Regions from separate parts of the Paramicrobacterium humi genome, predicted to be linked through region 2. Evidence: predicted binding sites of a transcription regulator. Region 2 holds the regulator's gene; the other holds the start of a gene.
The links. The regulator LexA, encoded in region 2, represses DNA repair genes until DNA is damaged. The targets are predictions, from matches to a motif close to TCGAACANNTGTTCGA.
Positions count from the first base shown of each region.

Region 1: the regulator LexA is predicted to act here: its motif matches at 5,255-5,270, upstream of BLV49_RS11020 (HNH endonuclease signature motif containing protein).

Region 1 covers NZ_FNRY01000001.1:2,211,730-2,219,247, reverse strand. The annotation lists gene BLV49_RS11050 (Gfo/Idh/MocA family protein) at 1-243, opposite strand, end outside; gene BLV49_RS11045 (aldose 1-epimerase family protein) at 272-1,186, opposite strand; gene BLV49_RS11040 (iron ABC transporter ATP-binding protein) at 1,219-1,974, opposite strand; gene BLV49_RS11035 (iron chelate uptake ABC transporter family permease subunit) at 1,971-3,017, opposite strand; gene BLV49_RS11030 (ABC transporter permease) at 3,010-3,993, opposite strand; gene BLV49_RS11025 (siderophore ABC transporter substrate-binding protein) at 4,007-4,993, opposite strand; gene BLV49_RS11020 (HNH endonuclease signature motif containing protein) at 5,304-6,806, shown strand; tRNA gene BLV49_RS11015 (tRNA-Thr) at 6,992-7,067, opposite strand; gene BLV49_RS11010 (DMT family transporter) at 7,023-7,518, opposite strand, start outside.
Region 2 covers NZ_FNRY01000001.1:2,592,691-2,600,208, reverse strand. The annotation lists gene hisH (imidazole glycerol phosphate synthase subunit HisH) at 1-384, opposite strand, end outside; gene hisB (imidazoleglycerol-phosphate dehydratase HisB) at 381-986, opposite strand; gene BLV49_RS12930 (histidinol-phosphate transaminase) at 983-2,065, opposite strand; gene BLV49_RS12925 (hypothetical protein) at 2,086-2,427, opposite strand; gene lexA (transcriptional repressor LexA) at 2,681-3,352, shown strand; gene hflX (GTPase HflX) at 3,360-4,868, opposite strand; gene BLV49_RS12910 (class I SAM-dependent methyltransferase) at 4,914-5,555, shown strand; gene dapF (diaminopimelate epimerase) at 5,563-6,444, opposite strand; gene miaA (tRNA (adenosine(37)-N6)-dimethylallyltransferase MiaA) at 6,454-7,401, opposite strand; gene miaB (tRNA (N6-isopentenyl adenosine(37)-C2)-methylthiotransferase MiaB) at 7,398-7,518, opposite strand, start outside.

The DNA of each region.
Region 1 (7,518 bases), 380 kb from region 2:
GACGTGGAACGGGTGCGGCGTCGCGATGTAGACGGCGTCGATGTCGGGGTCGGCGACGAGCTCGGCGTAGCTGCCGTGCGCGCGGGCGATGCCGAACTCGGCGGCGAACGCCTCCGAGCGCTCGAGGCTGCGCGAGCCCACCGCTTCGACCGTGAACCCGTTGAGGTTCAGGTCGTTCGTGAACGCGCGGGCGATGCCGCCGGGGCCGAGAATGCCCCAGCGCAGCGAGTGAGGAGTCGTCATGGCTCCCAGCCTATGGGCGCCGCGCGGCTCAGCCCGTGAAGGTGACGCCCCAGCGCGCCGTCCACGTCTCGCCCGGCGCGATCCAGCGCAGCCCGTCGCCCGAGTTGAACGCGTTCGCGGGCATCGTCATGGGCTCGATCGCGAGCGAGCGGGTGCCGTCGCCGCGGATGCGGTCGGACGTGTAGAACTGCACCCAGCGGAACTGCTCGTCGCCCCACACTGTGAGGGTGCGACCGTCGGATGCCGCAAGCGAATGCTCGAAGCGGTCTCCGTCGGCGTCGAGATCCGTGTACGCGGTGTCGACCTCGAGCCCGCGCACGGGGCGGCCGCCGCGCAGGTCCTTGTCCGCCGGGACGGGAGCGGTGCCCGTCGGATTCATGCGCTCGTCGACCTCGATCACGGTCGCTCCCGTGCTCGTCACGGTGAGCTCATCGGTGTCGATGTCGCCGATGCGGTAGTAGCCGTGCGTGCCGATCCCCGCGGGCGCGGGCCGCGCGCCGCGGTTCGCTATCGTGTGCGCGACCTCGAGGCCGGCACCCGTGAGCGCATAGCGCACGCTCGTCGCGAGGCTGAACGGGTAGCCGCGCTGCGGGTGCAGGTCGGCGGCGAGCGTGATGCTCGCGGCATCCTGCGCCGCCACCCGGTACGGCTGCGTGCGCAGCAGGCCGTGGCTCGCGTTGTGGAACTTCGGCTCGCTGATGTCGAGCTGCTGGTTCTCGCCGTCGAGCTGCCACACGCCGTCGCGCACGCGGTTCGGCCAGGGCACGAGCACGTTTCCCTGCGACGCGACGGGAGCGGCATCCGACCCGAAATCCTCGAGCACGGCCGTGCCGTTCAGCTCGAGCTCGCGCAGGGTCGCGCCGACCTCCGTGGCGACGAGCCTGTCCCGCCCGTTCTCGATCGTGTACTGCTGCCCGGTCGGGTTCCACGGCTGTGTGCTCATGGTTCCATGGTAGGGCCGAGCGGATGCCGCCGTCAGAAGTAGACGGCGAGGGGCCCGCGCGGCCCGTCGACGACCTGGACGGGAGTGTCGAAGACGCGGCTGAGCACGGCATCCGTCATGATCTCGCTCGGCGGACCGAACTCGATCACGGCGCCGTCCTTCACGGCGCAGATGTGGTCGGCGTAGTGCCCCGCGAAGTTGATGTCGTGCAGCACGATCACGATCGTGCGGCCGAGCTGCTCCGCGGCGTCGCGCAAGTGCTGCATCATCTGCACGGAATGGCGCATGTCGAGGTTGTTGAGCGGCTCGTCGAGCAGCACGAACTCGGTGTCCTGCGCGAGCACCATGGCGACGTAGGCGCGCTGCCGCTGCCCGCCCGAGAGCTCGTCGAGGTAGCGGTGCTCGAGGTCGCCGAGGTGGAGGAAGTCGATGACCTCGGTGATGATGCGCTCGTCCGCGAGGTTCAGCCGCCCCTTCGAGTGCGGGAAGCGGCCGAAGCCGACGAGCTGGCGCACCGTGAGCCTCGTGACGTAGTGGTTCTCCTGGCGCAGCACCGAGACGATCTTGGCGAGATCCTTGGATGCCGTTCGAGCGACGTCGTAGCCGGCGATCTCGATCGTTCCGGCATCGATGCCGAGCAGCCGGCCGATCATCGTGAGCAGCGTGGACTTGCCCGCGCCGTTCGGTCCGACGAGGGCCGTGATGCCGCCAGCGGGGATGCGCAGGTCGACGGGGCCGATCGCGACGTCGTCGGAGTAGTTCTTTCGCACGTCGGTGAGCGTGATCACAGTCGGCCCTTTCGGAGGATGACGATGAGGAAGACGGTGCCGCCGACGAGCTCGATGATGATCGAGACGACGCCTTGCGCGTAGAACACGTGCTTCATCACGAGGTAGGCGCCCGCGAGCACGACGAATCCCGTGAGCGCCGCGACGGGGAAGACCAGTCGGTGGTCGTGCGTGTCGGCGAACTGGTACGCGAGGGTCGCGACGAGGAAGCCGAGGAAGGTCATCGGTCCGACGAGAGCGGTCGAGACGGCCATGAGCACCGCCACGAGCACGAGCACCCGCAGAACCTCGGCGCGATGGCGCAGCCCGAGATTTACTGCAGCGTCCCTGCCGAGCGCGAGCACGTTGAGCCGCTTCGCGCTCAGCCACAGCCCGGCGGCTGCGAGCGCGCACAGCGGGATCGCGACGGGGAAGTACGCGGAGTCCGCGTTCGACACCGAGCCGAACAGCCGCGCGGTCAGCACGTCGAACTCGCTCGGCGTCAGCAGCCGCTGCATGAACGTCGACACCGCGCCGAGTCCCCCGCCGATGATGATGCCGACGAGCAGCATGATCTGCAGGTTGCCGTACTTACCCGAGAGCAGCCAGCCGTAGAGCAGCAGCGAGAGCCCCACCATGAGCGCGATCTGCAGCGCGAACTGGCCGAGCCCCGTGACGGCGGTGATCCCGGCGGCGCCGAGGAAGAACACGGCGGAGGTCTGCACGGCGATGTAGAGCGACTCGAAGCCCATGATCGAGGGCGTGATGATGCGATTATTCGTGACGGTCTGGAAGCTCACCGTCGCGAACGCCTGACACGTGGCGACGATGGCCATGGCCAGGATGCCGCTCGCGCGCAGCTCTGCGATGCGCCAGAACCCGGCCGAGCCGGCGGGCATGGGGTTGTCGATGGCGAGAAGCCCCGCGGCGAAGCCTGCGGCGAGAACGATGAGCAGCGTGAGCACGAGGACGTAGCGCGAGCGGCCAAGTCGTGTCGGGAATGCTCCGGTCCTCGAGCGCGCGGTGGCGCTCTGTGCTCGAGCGGCGACTTGCGCCTCAGCCACGGCGACGCTGCCTCAAGAGCAGGGCGATGAACACGACGGCGCCGACGATGCCGAGAATGAGCGAGACGGGAACCTCGAACGGCATGATGATCGTGCGCCCCACGAGATCGCACACGACGACGATGGCGATGCCGAGCAGGCACACCCACGGCAGGTTGCTGCGCAGATCGTCGCCGCGCACCATCGAGACGATGTTCGGCACGATGAGCCCGAGGAACGGAAGGTTGCCGACGACGACCGTGACGACCCCGGTCGCGATCGCGATGAGTCCCGTGCCGAGCAGCACGACGCGGTTGTAGTTCACGCCCACGCCCGTGGCGATCTCCTCGCCGAGCCCCGCGATCGTGAAGCGGTCCGCGACGACGAACACCGCGGCGCCCACGACCGCGACGATCCAGAGGAACTCGTACTGCCCGCGCAGCACGGAGGTGAAGCTGCCGGCGAACCAGATGCCGAGGCTCTGCAGCATGTCCGTCTGCAGCGCGAGGAACGTGGAGACCGACCCTACGACGGCTCCGAGCATGATCCCGATGATCGGCACGATGAGCGAGGAGCGAAGGGTGACGCGACGCAGGAACAGGAAGAACACCATGGTGCCGATGAACGCCGCGAGGATCGCCCCGCCCATGCGCGCCATGATGCTCGCATTCGGCACGAGCATCATGACCGCGAGCAGCCCGAGCCCCGCCCACTCGGTCGTGCCGGTCGTTGTCGGCTCGACGAAGCGGTTCTGCGTCAGCAGCTGCATGATGAGTCCCGACATGGCCATCGCCGCGCCGGCGAGAACGAGCGCTATCGTGCGCGGGATGCGCGTGATCGCGAACATCTCGGCGCCGTCGTCGGCGCCCACGACGTCATAGACGCCCGTGAACAGGGACGCGACGAGGAGGGCGCCGACGACGAGGACTCCGAACAGGAGCTTCGGGTCGAACAGCCTCCTCGCGCTGCGTTCCCGTGGGGCGGCGGTTGCCGTCATCGCTGCCGGAGGCTCAGCTCTGCGCTTCGAGCGCGTCGGCGAAGGCGTTGAAGAACTCGGTGTAGGTCTGGATGCCCTCGTTCGTGTACGTGTCGGCGGGCATGTACACGATGTTGCCCTTCGTGACGGCGCTCACGCTCGCCAGTGCTTCCGAACCGGCGAGAACCTCCTCGGCGGGAGCATATGCCGGGTCGTCGGCTGCGACGGCGGCATCCCGGTCCATCACGAGGATCCAGTCGGGGTTCGAGTCGGCGATCGCCTCGACGGAGATGTCATCACCCTGGTGGTCGTCGCTGCTCTCCGGCACGTCAAGCGCGGGAGTGAGCCCGAGGATCTCGAACACGGGGCCGAGCGTGCGCCCCACGCCGGGGGCGACGTAGCCGATGTCACCGCCGGATGTGATGACTCCCATGACCGAGTCGGCGTCGTCGTATGCCGCCTTCGCGCGCTCGATCGAAGCGTCGAGCGCCTCGTTCAGCTTGTCGGCTTCGGTCTGCTTGCCGAAGATCTCGCCGAGCACGCTCGTCTGCCGCTTGAGCTCCTCGTCGAACGGCTCGCCCTCGCGCGGGTCGAGCTCAAGCACGACGGCGTCGGGAGCGAGCGACGTGAAGTCATCGTGGTAGTTGGCGAAGCGCTGCCCGTTGATGATGAGGTCGGGCTCGACGGCGACGACGGCCTCGAGATTCGGCTCACGGTGGTTCCCGAGGTCGATGATGGAGTCGTCTTCGGTGTACGAGATCGTCGAGGGCATGAGCGCGACAGCGGCGGCGCTGAGCTCGATTCCCCACGCGTCGAGCGTTTCGAACGTGCGGTTGTCGGTTGCGACGACGGATGCCGGTGGCGTGGCGATCGAGTGAGTGCCGTTGTTGTCCTCGACCTCGACCACGGCGCCCTCGTCCGTCTTCGCGTCCGGTTCGGCGGTGGCTCCTGCGCTGCAGGCGGTGAGCGAGAGAGCGAGTGCGCCGACGAGTACTCCTGCGCAAAGACGTGTCTGAGCCATGGTTTCCTTTGCAAGTCCGAGGCCCGAAAGGCCACCGCCACGATTACAAAGGTGAGCCTAACCTAATCACCGGGCCGATGCACAAGGCGATGACAGGAGCGAACAAAAGAGTCTCTCTGCGATCTCGTCAGCCCGCGGCAGAATTACACGCCTCGCGCGGGCAGCTATCGACGCTCCGAGAGACACCAAACCATGACGAGAAGGCGTCACTTCCCGTCCGCAAGTCATTGCCTTCGCGAGTTGTCCACAGACGGCCCTTCTTCGTAGATTTGTTCGAGTGAGTGTCGGTGGGTGCTGGCAGAGTAGACCCATGGTAATCCTCAACGATGACGATAAACACCCACCCGAAAGCCGCGACTCCCGGATCGGGAAACTGGCGGTGATGGTCGAAGAGATCTCCGAGCAGTACGCGTTGCTGGCGGTCGTGCAGGCGCAGGTGTCCACGATGATGGCCGACCTGATCGGCCACGCCGTGGCGAACCGTGACCTGTTCGTCGCCTCCGACACGGACACGACGAAGACGCAGGAGGTTGTGCGTTCCGCCCTGACCGGGGAACTGGCGGCGAAGATGCGGTTGTCGCAGCCGATGATCACCTCGATGCTCGGCACCGCGGAAACCCTCACCACGGAACTCCCCGCCACCCTGGAAGCACTCGGTGAGGGGGTGATCACGTACCAGCATGCGCGCACGCTGATCGATCAGGCCACCGGGCTCTCCACACAGGATCGGGCGGCGTTCGAGCAGGTCGCCCTCACGCTGGCGAAAACCTCCACGCCGCCGCAGTTCAAGAACAAGGCCCTCGCCCTGCGCGAGAGCCTGCACCCGGAAACCAGTACCGAACGCCACGAGGCGGCAGCGGAAGATCGGCGGGTGGAGCACTGGAACGCTCCCGACGGAATGGGCTGGCTCGCCCTCTACGCCCCCGTCGAGGTAACCCAGAGCATATTCAACGCCTGCCACACCACCGCCAAAAGCCTCCGCAAAACCGGAGACGAACGCACCATCGGGCAACTCACCGCCGACGTGTTCACCGACGCGGCCATGCTCGGGCTCACCACCGGGATCGGCACCGGCGGCAGCGGTGACGACAGCGGTGAGGGTGCCGGTGTTCCCGTCTTCGCCGGCCGTGGTGGGGCGATCCGGCCGACGGTGCATGTCACCGTCCCGGTGATGACCCTCCTCGGCCACTCCGAGGAGCCCGCAGAGCTCGACGGGTACGGGCCGATCAACCCCGAGACCGCCCGCCGGCTCGCCGCCCAAGCACCGAGCTTCACAAGGCTGCTCACCCACCCCGAAACCGGCGCCGTGCTCTCCGTCGGACGCGACCGCTACGCCGTCCCCGCCGACCTGCGAAAGACCATCGAAGTCAGAGACAAAACCTGCGGCTTCCCCGGCTGCAACCGGTCGGCCAGGCAATGTGATGTGGACCACATCCTCGCCTGGCAGGACGGAGGTGAGACCGACCTCGAGAACCTCAACCCCCTGTGCCGATCACATCATGTACTGAAACACTCGAGCACCTGGCAGGTCCAACGCGACGACGACGGAACCATCATCTGGACCTCACCCCTCGGACAGAAATACCGCATCCGACGCTCCACCAATGTCGGATTCGAACCCCTCGACGAATACGACGAAACCGAGCCTCCCGAACCGGACCTCGAACCCGACCTCGGCGACGAGGAAGTCGAGAACGACGGCTTCGCCGAAGACGAACCGAATCCCGACGACGAGTCGTGGTTCACCGACACCAAAACCGACGAAGCTGACGCGACCGACGGCAAGGACTACCCGGACAAGCCGCTCTTCTAAAGCCAACGATCGCGGGCAGACGCCCATCAATCAAGCGCACTGACGCCCGTTTACGGTGGCGTTAGCCATCGCACCCACACGGCGATCGGCAACCGGCTTCGCCAAAGCACGAACCCGGCACCATAGTGGCGTCAAGCGCGCCCGAAATCGGGCCCTAGAGAAGGGCCACGAACGATCGAGAAAACTGGAGCCGCCTGTCGGAATCGAACCGACGACCTATTCATTACGAGTGAATCGCTCTACCGACTGAGCTAAGGCGGCGTGCTCGCGCATTCCTGCGCGCACAGCAATCGATCTTACATGACGCGAAGGGGTGGTTTTGACCACAACGACGAGCAAGCAGCATCCGATCAGCCCAACGCCCACCCACCCGAGCATCGGGAGGCGTTCGTGCACGACGAGAACCGCGAGAATAGCGGCGACGAGCGGCTCGGCAAGCGACAGCGTCGTCGCCGTCGACGAGCGCAATCGCCACAGCCCGGCGCCGAACAGCAGATACCCGGCGAACATCGGCACGATGGCCATGTACGCGGTGACGCCGAGAGCCTGCGGTGTCGCAAGCACGCTGGCGCCCGTCGCGAGCAGCACGGGAACGAGAAGGATCCCGCCGAGCCCGAACAAGGCGCCCATGGCCGGCCCGCGAGGCACGCCGCCGTGCATGACGCGGCGCGCCGCGAACGAGTACAGGGCATACGTCAATCCCGCCACCACG
Region 2 (7,518 bases):
GGCGTCGACGGTGTTCCATCCCATGTGCGGCAGGACGGGTGCTTCGAGTTCGACGACTGCACCGGGCCACTGGCCTAGACCCTCCGTCTCCTGGCCGCGCTCGACGCCGCGCTCGAACAGCACTTGCATGCCCACGCAGATTCCGAGAACGGGGCGGCCGCCCGCGAGACGCCGGTCGATGACTTCGTCCCCGCCGGAGGCGCGCAGCTGGTCCATCACAGCGCTGAATGCCCCGACACCGGGAACCAGGAGACCGTCCGCCTCGAGCGCGGCACGCTTGTCGCCGGTGAGCTCGACGTCAGCGCCGGCGGCTTCGATGGCCTTCACCGCCGAGTGGACGTTGCCCGAGCCGTAATCGAGGACCACCACTCGAGGACGTGTCATAGTGCACCCTTTGTCGACGGGATGCCGGACACGAGCGGGTCCATCGCCTTCGCCTGCCGGAATGCGCGCGCGAACGCCTTGAACTCGGCTTCCGCTATGTGGTGCGGGTCCCGACCCGAGCGCACGTCGACGTGCATGGTGAGTGCGGAGTTGTAGGCGATCGCCTCGAACACGTGGCGCACCATCGATCCGGTGAAGTGTCCGCCGATGAGGTGGAACTCGAAGCCCGCGGGCTCGCCGCCGTGCACGAGATACGGGCGGCCCGAGATGTCGACGACGGCTTGGACGAGCGCCTCGTCGAGCGGAACGAGCGCGTCGCCGTAGCGCGAGATTCCCTCCTTCGTGCCGAGCGCCGTTCGGATTGCCGTTCCCAAGGCGATGCCGATGTCCTCGACGGTGTGGTGGACGTCGATGTGGGTGTCGCCCTCGGCCCGCACCGTCAAGTCGGTAAGGGAGTGCTTCGCGAACGCGGTCAGCAGGTGGTCGAAGAACGGCACCGAGCTGCTGATGTCGCTCGTGCCGGTGCCGTCCAGGTCGAGACTGAGCTCAATCGACGATTCGCTCGTCTGGCGTCGGATGCTGGCTACACGCGGTGAAGTCATACCTTCGATGTTAGTGCTGCGAGAGCGTCGAGGAACGCGCTGGTCTCAGCCTCCGTGCCGGCGCTCACGCGCATGTGGCCGGGGATGCCGATGTCGCGAATGAGGATGCCCCGCTCAAACAGTGACTGGAAGAGCGCACGGGTGTCGGCGACGCCGCCGAACAGCACGAAATTGCTGCCCGAGCGGTATGGCTTGTAGCCGAGCTCGCTGAGGTGGGCGACGATCCGATCCTTCTGGACGCGGATTTCACCGACCACGGCAAGCATCTCGTGGGAGTGCCGCAGCGCACCGAGTGCGGCGGCTTGGGTCAGCGCAGAGAGGTGATAGGGCAGGCGTACGAGGCGGAGGGCGTCAGCGATCGCCGGGTCGGCAGCGAGGTAGCCGACGCGTGCGCCGGCGAAGGCGAACGCCTTGCTCATCGTGCGCGAAACGATCAGCCGCTCCCGTCCGGGGAGGAGAGTCAGCGCACTCGGCGTACCGACGGGAGCGAACTCGGCGTATGCCTCATCGACCACGACGATGCCGGGCGCGGCATCGTACACCGCTGTGATGGTCTCGAGTGAGAGCGGTGTGCCCGTGGGGTTATTGGGTGAGCACAGAAAGACCACGTCGGGCTGCTCGCGACTGACAGCGGCCGCGGCGGTCTCCGGTGAGAGTTCGAAGTCCTCGTCGCGCTCCGCCGCGATCCAGCGCGTTCCAGTTCCCATCGCCAGAAGCGAGTACATGGAATAGGTGGGCACGAACCCCATGAGCGAGCGACCGCTCCCCGCAAAGGCCTGCAGAATCTGCTGCAGCACTTCGTTCGAACCGTTGGCGGCCCAGATGTTCTCTGCCGAGAGGCCGTGTCCGAGGTAGTCCGCGAGTGCTGTGCGCAATTGCGTGAACTCTCGATCCGGGTAACGGTTGAGGCTCAGAATCGCCGTGGCCACGGAGGCCACGATGTCGTGGGCGACGTCCTCGGGAATTCCGTGGGTGTTCTCGTTCACATTCAGAGCGACCGGGACGGGCGCCTGTGGTGCACCGTACGGTGACTTGCCGCGGAGGTCGTCGCGAAGGGGAAGATCATCGAGTGAGGTCACTCGACAATGCTATGCCGTTCTCATTCGGCATCCGCGTACCGGGCGGGGATGGCCACGCGAGCGCCCGCTCCCACGGAAGAGCTTTCGAGCTGGTTGAGTCGCACGATGTCGGCGACGACGTCGCGCGGGTCAGCGTTGGGCGCAACTCGCTGGGCGAGGCCCCAGAGCGATTCACCGGCGCCGACGGTCACGTATTCGAAGCTCTGCTCGGCCGCGTGCGATGTGGCGAAGGCCGAGGAGGCGTTCGTCGACAGAACGCCGACGCCGACCAGGAGGGGCAGGGCTGCAAGGGCGGTGACGACCGCACGTCCGCGCCGAGTGAGGCGAACGCGGACGGAGGACGACTTCGCTGCTGTGCTCATCAGAGTTCTCCTTTGTGGTGAGATTCGTTCCGACCCCTCGGCCGGGAGGGGCCGGAACGAAGCTGTGTTCCGAACCTATCTTCGAAGTTTCGAAGAGTCAAGGTGCTTTTCGTATTTGCGTCGAAAGAATCCGCGACACACTCGAACAGGTGTTTGTCCTGGCCGGGCAAAACGGATACAGTTTCGATCACAGGGACAACCCCACCATGAGCCTCTGACATCGGGGCAGCGGGGCGACGACGGGAGCACGGAAATGGCGCAGGACGGCAAGGTCAGGACGGGTACTCGTCGCCGCAAGAATCTCAGCGACAAGCAGCGCGCGATTCTCGAGTACATCCAGCGTTCCGTGAGCCAGCGCGGCTATCCGCCGAGCATGCGCGAGATCGGGGACGCTGTCGGTCTCGCCTCCTTGTCGTCCGTGACCCACCAGCTCAACCAGCTCGAGCTCAGCGGCTACTTGCGCCGCGACCCGAACCGGCCGCGCGCGCTCGAGATCCTGATCGACCTTCCGCAGACCATCGATGCGGCCGAGAGCCAGACTCCCGTGGGCGATGCCGCGATGGTGCCCCTCGTGGGACAGATCGCAGCCGGTGTTCCGATCACCGCGGACCAGCAGGTGGAGGAAGTCTTCCCGCTACCCCGCCAGCTCGTGGGCAAGGGCGACCTGTTCATGCTGAAGGTTCAGGGCGAGTCCATGATCGACGCGGCGATCTGCAACGACGACTGGGTCGTCGTGCGCCAGCAGAGCACGGCCGAGAACGGTGACATCGTCGCGGCCATGCTCGATGGGGAGGCGACGGTGAAGGTGTTCCGGCAGCGCGACGGTCACACGTGGCTGCTCCCCCGGAACTCCGCGTTCGAGCCGATCCTCGGCGACAACGCCGAGGTTCTCGGCAAGGTCGTCGCCGTCCTTCGCGCCGTCTGACGCCCGGTCAGCTGCCGGTCGCGAACTCCTGGAGCTGCGCCGCGATCTCCTCGGTCACGGCGGCCTTCACGCGTGTCCCCGCCGCGAGATAGTCGAGCTGGCGCACGGCGCCACGCCGGTGAAGCATTGAGATGATGTCGCCCCGATCGTAGGGCACGAGTAGTTCGACCGCCACGGACGGCCGAGGCAGCATCCGCTCGATGGCGTCGAGCATCTCATCGACGCCCTCGCCCGTCCGCGCCGAGACGAAGACGGCGTCAGGAGCGATGCCGCGCAGGACAAGGCGCTGATCGTCGTCGATGAGGTCGGACTTGTTGAAGACAATGAGTTCGGGAACGTCACGCGCGCCGACATCGCCGACGACGTCGCGAACCGTCGCGATCTGCGCGGCAGGGTCCGGGTGTGCGGCGTCCACGACGTGGACGAGCAGATCCGCCTCCGCGACCTCCTCGAGCGTGGAGCGGAACGCCTCGACGAGCTGGTGCGGCAGGTTCCGGACGAAACCGACTGTGTCGGACAGCGTGTATTCGCGGCCGTCCTTGGTCTTCGTACGCCGTGTCGTGGAGTCGAGTGTCGCAAAGAGCGCGTTCTCCACCAGCACGCCGGCGCGAGTGAGGCGATTCAGCAGGCTTGACTTTCCGGCGTTCGTGTAACCGACGATGGCCACGGACGGCACTTCGTGGCGGTGACGATTTGCGCGCTTCGCCTCGCGCGCCGGTGCGAAGCCCTTGATCTGCTTGCGCAGCTTGGCCATGCGCGTGTGAATCCGACGCCGGTCGAGCTCGATCTTCGTCTCGCCGGGTCCGCGAGAGCCCATTCCCGCTCCCGCGCCGCCGACCTGGCCGCCGGCTTGACGGCTCATCGACTCGCCCCAGCCGCGGAGCCGCGGGAGCAGGTACTCGAGCTGCGCGAGCTCCACTTGCGCCTTGCCCTCCCGGCTCTTCGCATGCTGGCTGAAGATGTCGAGGATGACCGCGGTTCGGTCGATGACCTTCACCTTGACGACGTCCTCGAGCGCGCGACGCTGACTCGGGGCGAGCTCCGTGTCCGCGATGACCGTGTCGGCGCCGAGGGACGTGACGATCTCACGCAGCTCGTGGGCCTTGCCTTTGCCGAGGTAGGTGCTCGGATCCGGGTACGGACGGCGCTGCAGCAGGCCGTCGAGGACGACGGCGCCCGCCGTTTCGGCGAGGGCGGACAGTTCCCGCAGAGAGTTCTCGGCGTCCTCCAGGGTGCCCTGGGCATACACGCCGATGAGCACGACGTTCTCGAGGCGAAGCTGCCGGTACTCGACTTCCGTGACGTCCTCGAGCTCCGTCGAGAGCCCGGCGACGCGGCGGAGCGCCTGACGCTCCTCGCGATCGAATTGCTCGCCGTCGTCCGAACCCGCCGCCGTCGATTCGTCCTGGAGCGCTTGGGCACGACCGAAGATCGAGTAGCCAGCGGCACTGTCGTTGGCGCGGGAGAGAATGCGGTCGACGACGTCGTCGTCGCCTCGGTCAGTCGTGTCAGCCATTGCGTTAAAGCCTAGTGTCTGCCGGCTGGGATAACGTACCTAGATATGACGGGTGACCATTACTTCACAGGCACTCCGGGAAGCGACTTGCGGTTGAAGACCGTGAACGTCACACTCGCCGGACGCGCCTTTCAGCTGACGACTGCGAATGGGGTCTTCAGCCCCGATCGCATCGACACCGGCACCCGAGTCTTGCTCTCGAGCACGGCCCCTCCGCCGACGAGCGGACACTTTCTGGATCTCGGCTGCGGCTGGGGTCCGATCGCCCTCACGCTCGGACTGCTCTCCCCCGACGCCACGGTGTGGGCAGTCGATGTGAACGAACGCTCCCTTGAGCTCGTGCGTCGCAACGCCCGCACGGCCGGGCTGACGAACGTTCGCGCGGTCACTCCCGATGAGGTTCCTGACGACGTCGCGTTCAGCACCATCTGGTCCAACCCGCCCATCCGGGTCGGTAAGAACGAGTTGCACGGCATGCTCGAACGGTGGCTGCCACGGCTTCTGCCCGGCTCTGACGCGTATCTCGTCGTGCAGCGCAACCTTGGTTCCGACAGCCTTCACCGGTGGCTGCAGACCGCGCTCTCCGATGAATTCAGCGTCGTGCGGGCAGCGACGGGCAAGGGATATCGGGTGCTCCGCGCCCGGCGGCACACCGGTCAGACCGAGCCGATCGACGTCGTCGGCTGACGGCAGGTCAGGCCAGCTCGATCGTGCCCGTGTAGACAAGCTCCGCGGGTCCGGAGAGCGCAACGTGCTCGCCGTCCTCCGCGGCGAACATGCGCACGCCGAGCGTTCCGCCCGGCACGTCGACACGCCAATTGTTGGGAGCGCTGCTGCCCGCCCAGTGCCGGGTGGCGAGAGCGGATGCCGCGACGCCGGTGCCGCACGAGAGCGTCTCCCCCGAGCCGCGTTCGTGCACGCGCATGCTGATGCGGCCGATTCCGTCCTTGACGAGCGGGTCGCGCGGGACCACGAGTTCGATGTTCGCCCCGTTCTCCGGTTCAGGCTCCACAACGGGGATGTAGCCGAGATCCGCGTCGGCGAGTTCGTCGAGATCCGCGAGGGCGACGACGATATGCGGATTGCCCACGTCGATGCCTTGGCCGGGCCGGGCCACTTTCAAACCCTTCACACGCACGAGAGGGTCGCCGTCCTCGAGCCGCCAGCGTCCGAGGTCGACCTGGAACCCGTTCGTTGACACTTGCACGTCGCGCACGCCGGCGCGCGTGCCGATCGGGAGAGTCTCGCCAGTCTCGAGCGTGGTCAGCCCGTTGGCGAGCAGGTAACGCACGAAGACCCGAATGCCGTTCCCGCACATCTCCGCGACCGTGCCGTCGGCATTGACGTAGTCCATGAACCACTCGGCGGCTTCGTCCTCGGCCAGTGAGGCGGCCCCGTTGGGGATCGCGTTCGAGCGAACGGCGCGGATGATCCCGTCGGCGCCGATGCCCATGTGCCGATCGCACAGCGCGCGCACTTGCTCCGGGCTCAGGGGCGACTGGCCGGCGGGATCGGTGTAGAGAATGAAGTCGTTCCCGGTGCCATGGCCCTTGGTGAACTGCAGCGTGGTCGGCATACGGCAAGTCTAGGGGCGATGCAGTTGCCCTTCGTTCCGGGCGATGATCTCGAGGGCATCGTCCGGCAGGGACGCGGATGCCGCGTCGAGCCAGTGCAGGTCGCGGTAACGGCGGAACCAGCTCATCTGACGCCGGGCGTAACGGCGGGTGAGTCTCTGGGTGTCGGAGATCGCTTCGGACTCGCTGCATTCTCCGCTCAGCTGGGCCGCCGCTTGCGCGTAGCCGATGGCACGGCCGGCGGTCGTTGAGCGTTTCAGTCCCTGCTCCATGAGCCCGCGCACCTCGGCGAGCAGTCCGGCATCCCACATGCGCTGCACGCGCCCGTCGAGGCGCTCCGTGAGCTCTTCGCGGGGAAGCTGCAGGCCGATGAGCGTCACGGGACGCCAGTACTCGGGCTCGTCGGGCAGCATCCCTGCGGCGGGGGTGCCGGTGAGCTCCGCGATCTCGAGCGCCCGGACAATGCGGCGAGCGTTATGCGGGCCGATTCGGGCGGCGACGGCAGGGTCGAGTTCATGGAGTCGCCGATACAGGGATCCTCGTCCGTCGGCTTCGAGTTCCCCTTCGAGCCGCGCGCGCACGAGCGGATCGGTGCCGGGGAATTGGAACGCGAAGATCACGCTCGAGACGTAGAGTCCCGATCCGCCGACGAGCACCGGTGTTATGCCGTCTCCACAGAGCGCGTCGATGACGTGCCGCGCCCGCGGCTGGTAACCGGCGACCGTCGCGTCCTCGGTGACGTCGAGCACGTCGAGCAGATGGTGCGGGATGCCGCGGCGCTCGTCGACCGCCAGTTTCGCGGTTCCGATGTCCATGCCGCGGTAGAGCTGCATGGCGTCGGCATTCACGATCTCGGCGGGGCGACCGGCGTCTGCGAGTCGTTCGACGAGGTCGAGCGACAACTCCGATTTCCCGGTCCCTGTCGGTCCGACGACGACGATGGGGGCTGGAGTGCTCAGCGCTGCCCGTCCGTCGGGTCGTAGATCGGTGTCGTGGCCACCGTCGGTGTTGCGGCGCGCAGGCCCGGCATTCCGAGAGACACGGCTCCCCCGGTCGCAGCGCCGCCGCCGTGAGCG